4 regions of the Yersinia antarctica genome follow, and region 1 is predicted to be linked to each of the others. Evidence: predicted binding sites of a transcription regulator. Region 1 holds the regulator's gene; each other region holds the start of a gene.

Region 1 (3,193 bases):
AATACCGCGAAGAATTTTTGCACTCCGTTAAGCACGCGCAGATGGGGTGTTCCGTGGCCTTCACGCCCCGGCGAACGACCAAACATCACGGAAACCGGTAACATCTGGATATCTAACTCGGGATTATTGCGGTGCAAATCCAGATAGTCGTGGAACAGCTTTACCGATTCCTGTTTAGGCGCGTAGTAGCGAAAGACCCGCGGGCCATTATCGATAAACACATGGCTGGGCAGTTGCACTCCATCGATTTCCAATGGAATCAATGGGTCGGGCAGGTCTTGTGCTTGACACTGCGCTCGCAAAGTCAGCAAATCAGCCTTAGAATTGTAAGGCAAAACGTACAGAATAGGACGAGAGGGGTCTAGCCCTAACTCAGTCACAGGGTCTGCCGGAATAACCTTGCTTTTTACCAACATTTTAAGTGGTAAATTCAATAACTTATAATATATTTTACGCCAACCTGACATAACTACATGAAGCCTCTTGTTAGCAATTCGTCGCAAGGATACCAGAAACTGGTTTTGAGATCTGTGGTGATAAGACAACAGAAAGCGGCAAAAATCATCATTAACTTAAGATAAAGGCAATAAAACATGGCGAATCAATCAACAGGGCTGGCCCGAGTCTATAAAGCGGCCGGTTATTCTGTGAAAGGCTTAACGGCTGCCTGGAAAAACGAAGCGGCATTTCGTCAGGAAGCTGTTGCTGCCATAATCGCTATCATACTGGCCTTCTGGCTGGATGTAGATGCTATCGCACGCCTTTTATTAATTGGTAGCGTGGTTTTAGTGATAATTATCGAAGTCATTAACAGTGCGATTGAGGCGGTAGTGGACAGGATTGGCAGTGAGTTCCATGAGCTATCGGGCCGCGCCAAAGATATGGGGTCCGCGGCGGTATTCCTCGCTATCTTGTTAGCGTTATTTGTTTGGATAACCGTACTTTGCCAGCATGCCGGTTAATGTTATGACGAACAATGCCGCAGAAATAAGCTGTGATTAATCCCTGTTTTTATTCACTCTTTGGTTCCCAACACCCGCTTACCTGTATATACTCACAGCAAGACTGTATAAACAAACAGGGGGCGGAATGAAAGCACTTACTACCAGACAGCAAGAGGTTTATGACCTGGTTCGCGATCACTTAGCGCAAACCGGCATGCCACCGACCCGTGCCGAAATTGCGCAGCGTCTGGGGTTTCGCTCTCCTAACGCCGCTGAAGAGCATTTAAAAGCACTGGCCCGTAAAGGCGTCATTGAGATTGTTTCTGGCGCTTCCCGTGGCATTCGTTTGCTGATGGAAGAAGAAGATGGCCTGCCACTGATTGGTCGGGTTGCCGCAGGTGAACCTTTGCTGGCACAGCAGCATATTGAAGGGCACTACAAAGTAGACCCATCAATGTTTAAACCGAGTGCAGATTTTCTGTTGCGGGTTAATGGGATGTCGATGAGAGATATCGGTATTCTGGATGGCGACCTATTAGCGGTGCATAAAACGCAAGATGTGCGTAACGGGCAAGTTGTAGTGGCACGAATTGATGATGAAGTGACGGTAAAACGCTTGAAAAAACAAGGTAATATCGTACAGCTTTTGCCAGAAAATAGTGAGTTCCAACCGATTATTGTCGATCTGCGCGAACAAAGCTTCACTATTGAAGGATTGGCCGTCGGTGTTATCCGTAATGGTGACTGGATCTAACATTAGCGTTTTATATTGAACTGATAAGCCGTTCCTGCTCAGGAGCGGCTTTTTATTATTAATGACCCCATTAAACGATTCAGACGCCCAAATTAATTGACGTTGCAGGCAGGCAGCCGCAAAGAAGCTCGCTAATTCCGATCAATGCTAACGACAAGTAGATGATTTGGATGACAAATCTGCGGGGAGAAAATTTGAATGCTGCTTGCTGCGGCCTCTCAGAGGTGATGTCTGGGAAGGGGCCAAGTAACAAGTACAGCTAGCCTGCTACAGCTCCAAGTATGGAAAAGTTATTTAGATTGAGACGATTCCGACAATAAGTTATTACCTACTGTTTTAACTGAATAATATCAGTGCTTATTTTTACTTTATAGCTATAATCTCAGTGATTAATATTATCCTGACTTTAATTGCTAGTATCCTCTGCTATAGTTATTCGTACGGTAAGCGAAACAACGAAGTTTAATTTTAAATTATGACTGTGAGTGACTAATTTAAATGTGGTTGTTTTTATCAATAGAGAATGTTTATCGTATTGAATTAAATAAACTGACTAATCCCAAGGTAACGGAGATATTATGAATAAAGATCAAGCCGACGGTAACTGGAAGCAGTTTAAAGGTAAAGTGAAAGAAAAATGGGGCAAGCTGACTGACGATGACTTAACGGTAATCGAAGGTAAGCGTGACCAGCTAGTGGGTAAAATCCAGGAGAAATACGGCTATCAGAAAGAGCAAGCCGAGAAAGAAGTCAAAGCCTGGGAAGACCACAGCAAATATCGCTGGTAACAGCATTAAATGGAATTAAACTGATATTGATATAAATTAATCGGGTCTCTCGTTTCATAGAATATGCATTGTTAATCAACCCCGTCTAGTTATTGGTGTATCAACTCCAATTATATTGAAGCGGTGAGGTTATTTTAATAAAAGCTATTCTAGCTCACCTGTATTTATATCTACATCTGCACAAGGACGTGCCTTATTATTAATTATTACCCTGTCGCATTGCTCGCGGCAGTCTACTTTTTGCTAACCGATATATACCCACCAGGGATCTCTATCTATACCCTAAATAATTCGAGTTGCAGGAAGGCGGTAACCGATTTGTACAGCATTTATGCTAGCCCGCTGGGTGAGCCTCAAGGATGAGGCTCATTAATCCCGATGAGCTTACATGAGTAAGTGATTCGGGTTATTGAGAGCAGCCAACACACATGCAGCTTGAAGTATGACGGGTATAAGGCAAAAGTAATTGGAGAGCAGCTAACATTGCTGCAACTTCAATTAGGTACGCAGCTATTTCTTTTTAGTAACAATAGAGTGGTCATGGTCACAATGCTCATGGCTTTCGCATGCTTCAACTTCCCCGCATTCAGCACATAAACCGTGCGCTTCAACCACACTGTGACGCAGCACAAAACCTGATTGTTTTGCTAACTGTGACAATGCCTCTTCAATGCCCACGGTGGTGCGTTCAGTGACTATTTTGCACC
Region 2 (3,193 bases), 1.5 Mb from region 1:
GAGTGATATCAAGCTGCGTATCAGCCGCCATCTCACCCCACAATCTGCACTATTTCGCCACGCAGTTCGCATGTCAGTGGTGCTATGTCTCGGTTATGCGTTTATTCAACTAACAGGCATGCGCCACGGCTATTGGATCCTACTGACCAGTCTTTTTGTCTGCCAACCTAACTACAATGCGACGCGCCGCCGCCTTGCATTGCGTATAATTGGCACGCTAGCGGGTATTCTTATTGGTTTGCCTATCCTGTATTTTGTGCCTTCCATTGAGGGGCAACTCATCCTTATTGTCATTACCGGGGTACTATTTTTTGCTTTCCGTAATGTTCAGTATGCTCATGCAACGATGTTTATTACCCTGCTGGTTTTGCTCTGTTTTAACCTATTAGGGGAAGGATTTGAGGTTGCCGCACCTCGGGTATTTGATACCCTGCTAGGCTGTGCCATCGCCTGGGTAGCGGTGAGTTTTATCTGGCCGGATTGGAAGTTCCGCCACCTCCCTGCGGTGGTTCATAAAACGCTGAATGCCAACTGCCGCTATTTGGATGCAATTCTGGTGCAATACTATCAAGGCAAAGATAATAGCCTGCCCTACCGTATAGCCCGCCGTGATGCACATAATTGCGACGCGGAGTTAGCCTCAGTGATCTCAAATATGTCTGCCGAACCCAAAAATGACAAAGAAACTCAGGAGGCAGCATTCCGATTGCTCTGTCTGAACCACACGATGCTGAGCTATATATCCGCGCTGGGTGCTCATCGAGAGAAACTGAGCAACACCGCCACCCTGAATCTGCTTAATGATGCGATTTGTTATGTCGAGGGTACACTTGAGCAAGAGCAGCCTGACAGCGCGAAAATGGCCCAGGTGCTAGCCAGCTTATCTACCCGGCTACAGAACTGTAATCCTGAGCCGGAGAGCAAAGACCAATTGGTTTTACAACAAATAGGTTTATTGCTTGAACTGTTACCTGAACTCAGTGAACTGAATAGGCACATCAGCCAGACTAATTAAGATTGGGGCCATTCCCGATGGCCCCGCTATGCTGTTTCAAACTGCGTAATGTTGGGCGAACGGATGTGTATCTCAAACCATTCAATAAGTTCACTACGCATCAATAAAGGCAGCACAGCATAATGGTGGCCACTTATCGCCCCAGCAAGCGCCAATAATACATTAACCCCGAGTGAGCGCCTTAATGCACGTAACTTCAGATAACAGCATTTGGCCCCTTCACGCCGCAGTTCCGCCGCATTCTTGATGACGGCTTTCCACAATAGTCGTTCAAGGCTGGCACTGAGATTCGGCAAATCTTTCAGACGAACTGTTGGCCCTTTTTTGCTTAAAATCTCAGCTTTCGCCCCTTGATAAGCGCGTGTAGCAAAATGACTTAGTGTGCACTCATCACTCCATAATGCAGAGTCTACCCAATAATAACGCAGCAATACCGGTAACCCGCGTTTAGCGTAGACAAAGTTACTCATCCCCCGACTGCGGAATAGCGTTTCTATCTTATTATTAGCGCGTAAATACAGTTCGCCGTCCGAAATCACCGCAAACATAATGCCGTTCGCCAATAGGCCATAGCCACCAAATTGCGAACGAACTGTGATCTTGCCTAAAAAATCGAAACGATCCTGTGCTTGCATGATTTTGTTTTCTGATGCGTTTTCCATAACTACTCCTTTAGTAAAAATCCAATCCAACGTCCCTATCCAGTTGCAATAAGTGTAAGAGGAACAACCAATTAAAAAATACGCAATATGGATTACCTAGCCAAACACAAAATGAATTTGCACGGATTTACATCACAATTATGCGAAGCGTCTTGTAAAAATTTAGTTGATCTTCGAACAAACAGTGACTACTGTATATGCATACAGCACACTACAGGCGAGGTTCATAATGCGTACTCAATCACTAAAACCTTATAATGCTAATTATCATTCTCTTATTAGCCGTGAAACACCGGAAAGAGTTGATGCTCCAACAGATAGTGGCCTTATCAGTGAACTTGTGTACAGTGAAAACCAGCCTGCGGTAACTCAGTTATTGCTTCCTTTATTGCAACAACTTGGTAAGCAGTCTCGGTGGCTTTTATGGCTGGCCCCACAACAGAAATTAAGTCGTTTATGGTTACAGCATTCAGGCTTACCAATAGATAAAGTCGTTCAGTTACGGCAAATCAATCCATTGTCGACTGTTGATGCAATGGAGAAGGCATTATTGACGGGAAATTACAGTGTCGTTCTTGGTTGGCTACCGGAGTTGTCAGAAAATGATCGAATCAGATTACGTTTGGCAGCAAAGTTAGGGAATGCTTATGGGTTTGTTATGCGTCCGTTGAATGACATAAAACTGAACCAAGGACAGTGCGCAACGTTAAAAATTCATTCTTCTTTGTATCATTAAGTAAATTTAGGATTTATCCCATGAATTATTACAATATTTAGCGCTTACTCCTATAAAACCGGCATAAAGCGAGTCGGAATGCGGCTTGCAGCAGAAAATAACGTCTAGAAAACGCGGGTTTTTACCGCTAAATCGTTAAAGATAATGCACTATTTCGCTTTTTTTTCAGGCGGTTTATCACATCACACTTGTAACTTTCTCGCCACGTTGTAGACTTTACATCGCCAAGGTTGCTCTAAAACGCCAAATTATACTGGCAGCGTGATTAACGGGAGCGTTAAAACCTTGGCGAAGAATTTTAACCAAGGGCTTAGCTTTTTAAAGCTCATTGCCTATTTGGATGATAACGAGGCGTAAAATGAAAAAGACAGCTATCGCATTAGCAGTGGCACTGGCTGGTTTCGCTACAGTAGCGCAAGCCGCACCGAAAGATAACACCTGGTACACCGGTGGTAAACTGGGTTGGTCCCAGTATCAAGATACTGGCACTGGCGGTATCTATGGCAACGTTGGCAACGACGGTCCTACCCATAAAGACCAACTGGGTGCTGGTGCGTTCTTGGGTTACCAAGCAAACCAATACCTGGGCTTTGAAATGGGATACGACTGGCTTGGCCGTATGCCTTACAAAGGCGACGTAAATAACGGCGCATTCAAAGCACAAGGCGTACAGCTGGCTGCTAAACTGAGCTACCCAATTGCTCAGGACTTGGACCTGTACACCCGTCTGGGTGGTCTGGTTTGGCGCGTAGATTCTAGCGCTTACGATGCTCCTACTGA
Region 3 (3,193 bases), 1.8 Mb from region 1:
GAGGCAACGACAAAGCTCCCAAGCTTGATAATATCTTGAATATTAGAGCCAGCGACAACCTTGGTCATTAGTGCCAATACGCCGTAGGGGGTCAGTTTCATCACCAGACGTACCAGTTTCATCACCCAAGCTTGCAGCGTATCAATAGCAACTAATACGCGTTGTCCTTTCTCGACATCATCTTTCAGCAATTGCAGTGAGGCAATACCGAGGAACGTCGCGAAAATCACCACGCTGATAATTGAGGTCGGACTGGCCCCGGTCAAATCGGCAAACGGGTTTTTCGGAATAAACGACAGGATCAACTGCGGCACTGTCAAATCCGTCACTTTGCTTAAGTAGTTGCTTTCAATGGCACTCAAACGTGCTGTCTCTTGCGTACCTTGTACCAAGCCTTCAGCGGTTAAGCCAAACAGATTGGTAACCAGCACGCCAACCAGAGCAGCAATTAAGGTGGTGAAAAGCAACGTACCGATTGTCAGTACGCTAATTTTACCTAGCGAAGAGGCATTATGCAGTTTAGCGACAGCACTCAAGATTGAGGCGAATACCAGCGGCATAACAATCATCTGCAATAATTGCACATAACCATTTCCGACAATATTAAACCAGGTGATGGACTCTTTCAGTACCGGGTTATCAGCACCGTATACCCATTGCAAGCTCAGACCAAACAGCACCCCCAGTGCTAAGCCAACCAAAACTTTCTTGGCCAGACTCCATTGTTTATGCCGGGTTTGTGCCAATAGTAATAGCAGTGCTACAAATACCAGCACGTTAATCACAAGCGGAAGGTTCATCCCCATATCTCCAAATTATTATTTTAAATACTGGCACATATTCTATTACTATTTTTATCTAGAACAGAGCCAAGCACCGTCATGGTGCAATTAGCCGCATATGGTAGCAGTTCCTCTTCAGGCTCACTTATATCCAAAAGGAATTTTATATAAATTTTTACCCTGATTTGTATGGAATACATTCAAATTGGTGATTATTAACCCATTAAAATGTGATCACAGTCGAAAGTTTTTCAATTGTTCCATATAGGATAGCAAGGGAATGGTGGTATCAGTTTGCCAATAGACGGAAAAACAAACTAATAGAACACAGAATACGCGTTCTAATTGATTGCCTTTTTGTGGGCGTAATAGCGGGATACAGAATCGCCAGCGGCAAGGCCATAACAGCGGTACGCCAGCAGGTGTGAGCATATCCGCTAGTAAATGGCTGAAATAGCCAATAATCATTGCATGGAACGCATCTGCGGGAATAATCCAATCGCGTGAGATGTCCATTTGAAATAGTGCCACACCACCGATAACGGCCAATAGGCTATGGGTAAACCCACGATGGCCAAATGCACGGGCAATGGGGGTGGAGAGCCACTTTAACCGCTGGCCAAGGATTGACTTTGGGTGATCAATATCGGGTAGCAGGGAAGTTAGCAGGGCGCCAGGGATAATATGCCACCAGTCACCCTGTGCCAGTTCCGGTGTAAGACCGACTTTTTTGGCAAAGATAGCGCAGGCGACAGAAAAAATAAGGTGTCCTTCCCCTGTCATACTTGAATTCCGAGTCTGTAGCTGTTGGTTTATCCAGTATATGAGATTTATCTTGACGTGGATAGCCGTTACGCTGTAACTAAATGTCTCATTTTTCTCTGGCTGAGAGCAGGGAGTTTAACGTGAGTATTCAGGGGGGAAATATCAGGTCTTGGGCTGAAATGAAGTTACATTGATAAAAAAAGGGGAAAAGTGACCGGGAGTCGACTTTTCCCCAAAGTAATACGGGTATGGGCATAATTTAACAAATAATGATGAGGGTACTCATAACAACATAATAATTAGAAGCTGTACTGCACACCGACACGGTAGCGAGTTTGACGCTCGTCAGTCGTTTTGCTACCTGCTACGTTGCCGATAGCAACATATGGCTTCCAGTTTTTATCCCATTTGTAAGCAATTTTCAGATCATGACTCCATTCTTCTTTTTCTTTATTTGCCAGAATTTCATCTTCAGATTTCTTGTAGTTTAATTCGTATTCTGCTGAATAGTCTTTCAAGAAACTATAAGCAAACAGCATGGTGAACTCATGGCCTTTCTCTGTTGCTTTGGTCTGAGCTGGCTGGTTACGCTTGTAATATGGGCGATAACGCAGTGAGGTAGAGAAATCATCAGTAAAGGACACTTTACCGCGCAGGTAAGGGCGATAGTTGTTCGAGTCAGATGATGACTCTAATGAGAAACCAGGCTCAATCTGGAATGTTTTGTTGAATTGATAGACGTAGCTGGCAACCACTTCGGTACCATTACTGACTTGCTCATTAAATGGTTTATTAGGCGTAGTATCAGAGCTGTGCTGGCCCCATTTCCCTTCTAAAGATAAACCAAAACCATTGGCAAAACGGTTGGAGATCAGTAAACGGTCTTTATGATCAGATTTACTGGTATCTTTCATTTCATGCCGATAGTCAATTGTTGTTGCAACAGAACTAAAACTGATAACAGATGCCACTGCCAAAGTAAGTAATTTAAATTTCATTTTTTATATAATCCCAGGGTTATGGTTATTTAAAACAACAATCATTAACAAGTTTATAAAAATCAACATACGACTAAAAAACAATTCCACAATCAAAGAAACAACGTTTCACTTTATGTGGATTCATATTCTATTTATATGGATAATTATTTGTGTGATCCAGATCTTTCTTAGAGATTAATTTTTTAATCAGATATTAATTTGTGATGGCGATCTAATTGGCTATTATTATTTTTTTTTATAAAACAAAACAACCCCGCCAAATCAATGGCAGGGTTTAATAACCACTTAAGTTAAATAGATTTACAGATTATCTCATGGCGCGTTTCAGGATACGGTCACCTTGTTTATTAAAGTATTCCGCAGATTCTTCAACAGATTTCTGACCATAATCGATATATTGGATTGCATCTCGGAACAATGAAACGATTTGCGGGTCATCAAAGTATGGTGACGTTTTCATTTCATGTGGCAGTTCTAATGCCATATTTAAACCAGCAACAGATGGGTCTTCATCTTTAATTACACCGCTGGCACGCAGTTGAGTTACCGCAGTCTTACTCAGTGGTACACCACGCTCCAAGCCCATAGCATCAACACCTTCTTTGCTGTTAAGCAGGAAGTTGATGAGCATGGCACTTTCTTTAG
Region 4 (3,193 bases), 1.5 Mb from region 1:
TGGCTGCTGATATTGCGCTGGTTGCTCAGGCGAAATAGCGTCTGGAGAAGCTGTGGGTTCCCCTTCATCAACATAGGGAGAAAGCGTGAACAAGGGCTCACGAGGGCTATCATCAACAAGATCTGCGACCGGCGAGAATGTATAGGCGCGGCGGATATCAACAGGCTGCATTCCTTCTGCGACACTGTTTTTGTGATGAGTAGAGTCTTCGTGATGAACAACGTCTTGGTGCTGAACCGCCCCATAACGATGCTGTTGTTGTGCTGCGAATGCCTGCCGTAATGCGGCTTCTTCTAAAGCTTGCTCATCTTCTGGCTCAGGGGCGGTGAACGTATTACCCCCTGCGTCTGATGATTGCTCGTAACGCTCGGATTGCTGGTCGGCAAACGCTTTACGCAAGATAGCCTGCTGCAACGCATCATCATCTGCTGATAGAGGCTCGCTGTCGAACGACGCTGCAGTAACCTGAGGATTTTGCGCTTCTTGTTCGCGTTGTTCCTGTTCCGCCATACGTTGTGAAGGCAACTTGATACCGTAAGAGGCCAACTCACGCCGCGTTGGAATACGCACAGGGTTAGGCCGTGGTAACTCAGGACCGATACCCTGTTTTACCTGAGAACCGGTGTCACTAGTAGCAGTAAATGCTGGCATAAACGTCGCTGCTGCACTCGCAGCGGCGATGGCTGTTCCCGACAAACCGTGATGAGACAATGGGTTATTTGACAAGCTGCTATTGATCAATGGGTCACTAATCAGTGGATCACTGGCCGAACTTACTGCGGCCAAACCATCAAGGGCACGGCCAAAACCAGTGTTCGCATTAGGAACACTATCGACCTGATCACTATGGCGCTGTGCTGTTGAGAAATCGAACGGCGAATGGCTGACAGGTGCAGGTGCAGGTGGTACATCCCATGCCCCCATTTGTGGCTCTGGCCGCTCAACAGGCGTGGCAACGCGAGTCTGAACCGGTGATGGCGTCTCTTGCGGAATTTCAAACGAATATAACGGCGGTGTCGCTGTCGAGTTAGCCGTCATCGGTGCCGTGCTATGGCTGCTAACAGACTCGGCTATCACCCCAGGAGCAGGTTGATAGTCATCATCTGTTGCCCGCAGGCTGCTTAATAGAGGATCATAGTCGCCATTGGACCCCGGCGCTGGGGATAAGGCCGGCTCAGGCGCATTGGCGATGGCGTCGGTTGCTGATGGCGCGGAGAATAGCACGTCGTCATCAGCATGAGCCGCAGATGCCGCAAGTGCGGCGCTAGCCGCGCCTACTGCTAGCGCTTTATTTGAAGCCGCCCGCTGCTCTTGTTCAGCAACGTCGGAATCTTCAACCTGATAATCGTCATCTTCATCGTCATAGCGTTCTTCACGACGTGAGCGATTAGTCATAAATGTCAGTGAGCCTAAGACCACTCCGCCAATTTTCTCAGCAATGACCAACCATGACCAGCCGGTAAACAGCGTCAGGCCAACAGCCCAGATACAGAGCAATGTCAGTGTTGCACCGACACCATTGAACCACGGCAACATGGCATTACTGAACAAACTGCCAATTACCCCACCAGAGGCAAAGTAATAAAGATCGTCAACATTCAATGCAGCCAGGCCACATGACGTTAAAATCAGGGCTAATGTGCCAATCAGACGTAAAGAAAGAGCAAAGTAATCAACGTGTTCATTGGCATCGCGCTGACGGAAAGCCGCCCAGCACAACATCACCATAATCACAGGGATTGCGTAAGCCAAAACACCAAAGGTGAAGAACAGTGTATCGGCCATCCAGGCACCAATACCCCCACCAAGATTGTGGATAGGCTCATGCCATGCAGTTTGGGACCAGCTTGGGTCCGAAGGATTAAAACTGAGCAGCGCCGCCATCAGGTAGGCTGCCAAAATTGTTACCACAATCAAAACCGCCTCAAGTAAACGACGCCCGCTGCTGAGTTTTTTCAGGGTAACTTCTTTATCTTCTGTATATTCCTGGCTCAAGAAAGGCTCTCCAGGTTCCTGTTAACTGGTATGAGTGACAACGCCGAGAACCCTCCCGGCGTTGAAACTGTATGAATAAACAGGAGTGTAACCAAATTACTCAGGTTTTGCACCTGCCTGTTTACCGCGTTTTAATGACTAGGCGGTTACTCTGCTTCACTTCTTCCATGACCACATAGGTACGAGTGTCATTGACGCCCGGCAGGCGAAGCAAGGTCTCACCGAGTAATGTACGGTAAGCAGACATATCAGGTACGCGGGTTTTCAACAAATAGTCGAAATCGCCGGAAACCAGGTGACACTCTTGAATTTCCTCAAGATTTTTAACAGCGGCATTAAATTGCTCAAACACATCCGGAGCGCCACGATTCAGAGTAATCTCAACGATAACCAGCAGCGATGCATCCAAATACTGTGGATTAAGCAGTGCGGTATAACCTTGGATGAAACCCTGACGCTCTAAGCGGCGAACTCGTTCCAAACATGGTGTTGGTGATAATCCTACTCGTTTTGAAAGCTCAACGTTAGAGATGCGCCCATCCTTTTGTAATTCATTCAGGATGTTACGATCTATACGATCAAGCTCTTTCCCCGGGCGTTTTTTATTATCTATCATCTTATAGTCTCTCTTAATTTCCTTGAGTCTGTGACATGCTCTCATCGTGCTTATACTTCGAGCCTGCTACAGACAACGACCCGCAGCCTGTTTTATGCAAATATATCAACACGTTGTTATCTCACACCCTGTCTGTCCAACTGTATGCGAGGTACTCGATGATTATTAGCGTTGAGGAAGAGATAGCACATCACGAACCGCCGTAGAAACTCCCCCCTACAGTTGTTCGAGAACTTACTTCACACGCCATCCAGCATTAATCGAAAACGTTCCAGGGTTTTCGCTTGGCATCACTGATACCAAATCTGAAATTTATGGCGCGCAGATAATTTCTTCTTCCTATGATGTTTTCGCAAATGCACAGCCGATTGTCAAAGTAAAAGAAGTTAAATCAGTAGAACGTGCCAGAATTAAAATCCCAGAGTGTTTCCCTTAGCTATTTTTTCGTCCTAAATTTGCTATAAAATGGTGCAAAAAGGTGGTTTTGTGTCATGGCTATTTTTTGCTCAATCGGCTTGCAAGCCACATTTTTTATAGGGTCAAAGCTTTTCAGCGCGAATTGGCGCGTAACGTAAAAATTAA

The links. The regulator LexA, encoded in region 1, represses DNA repair genes until DNA is damaged. The targets are predictions, from matches to a motif close to TNCTGTATGTACATACAGNA.
Region 2: a site for LexA is predicted at 1,867-1,886, ahead of sulA (SOS-induced cell division inhibitor SulA). Genes of this name have one in related genera too.
Region 3: a site for LexA is predicted at 1,585-1,604, ahead of ACWJJO_RS12330 (metal-dependent hydrolase). Genes of this name have one in related genera too.
Region 4: a site for LexA is predicted at 2,061-2,080, ahead of ACWJJO_RS14125 (DNA translocase FtsK 4TM domain-containing protein). Genes of this name have one in related genera too.

What each region holds. Positions count from the first base shown of each region.
Region 1 is NZ_JBSJQF010000001.1:4,488,331-4,491,523, reverse strand. Features, by position in the region: gene plsB (glycerol-3-phosphate 1-O-acyltransferase PlsB) at 1-467, opposite strand, end outside; gene ACWJJO_RS20770 (diacylglycerol kinase) at 594-962, shown strand; gene lexA (transcriptional repressor LexA) at 1,090-1,698, shown strand; gene ACWJJO_RS20760 (CsbD family protein) at 2,277-2,486, shown strand; gene zur (zinc uptake transcriptional repressor Zur) at 2,997-3,193, opposite strand, start outside.
Region 2 is NZ_JBSJQF010000001.1:2,959,278-2,962,470, forward strand. Features, by position in the region: gene yccS (YccS family putative transporter) at 1-1,015, shown strand, start outside; gene ACWJJO_RS13845 (TfoX/Sxy family DNA transformation protein) at 1,042-1,677, opposite strand; gene sulA (SOS-induced cell division inhibitor SulA) at 1,907-2,413, shown strand; gene ompA (porin OmpA) at 2,772-3,193, shown strand, end outside.
Region 3 is NZ_JBSJQF010000001.1:2,663,609-2,666,801, reverse strand. Features, by position in the region: gene ACWJJO_RS12335 (L-cystine transporter) at 1-800, opposite strand, end outside; gene ACWJJO_RS12330 (metal-dependent hydrolase) at 1,017-1,565, opposite strand; gene ACWJJO_RS12325 (oligogalacturonate-specific porin KdgM family protein) at 1,847-2,545, opposite strand; gene ACWJJO_RS12320 (ABC transporter substrate-binding protein) at 2,856-3,193, opposite strand, start outside.
Region 4 is NZ_JBSJQF010000001.1:3,036,792-3,039,984, forward strand. Features, by position in the region: gene ACWJJO_RS14125 (DNA translocase FtsK 4TM domain-containing protein) at 1-1,995, opposite strand, end outside; gene lrp (leucine-responsive transcriptional regulator Lrp) at 2,117-2,611, opposite strand.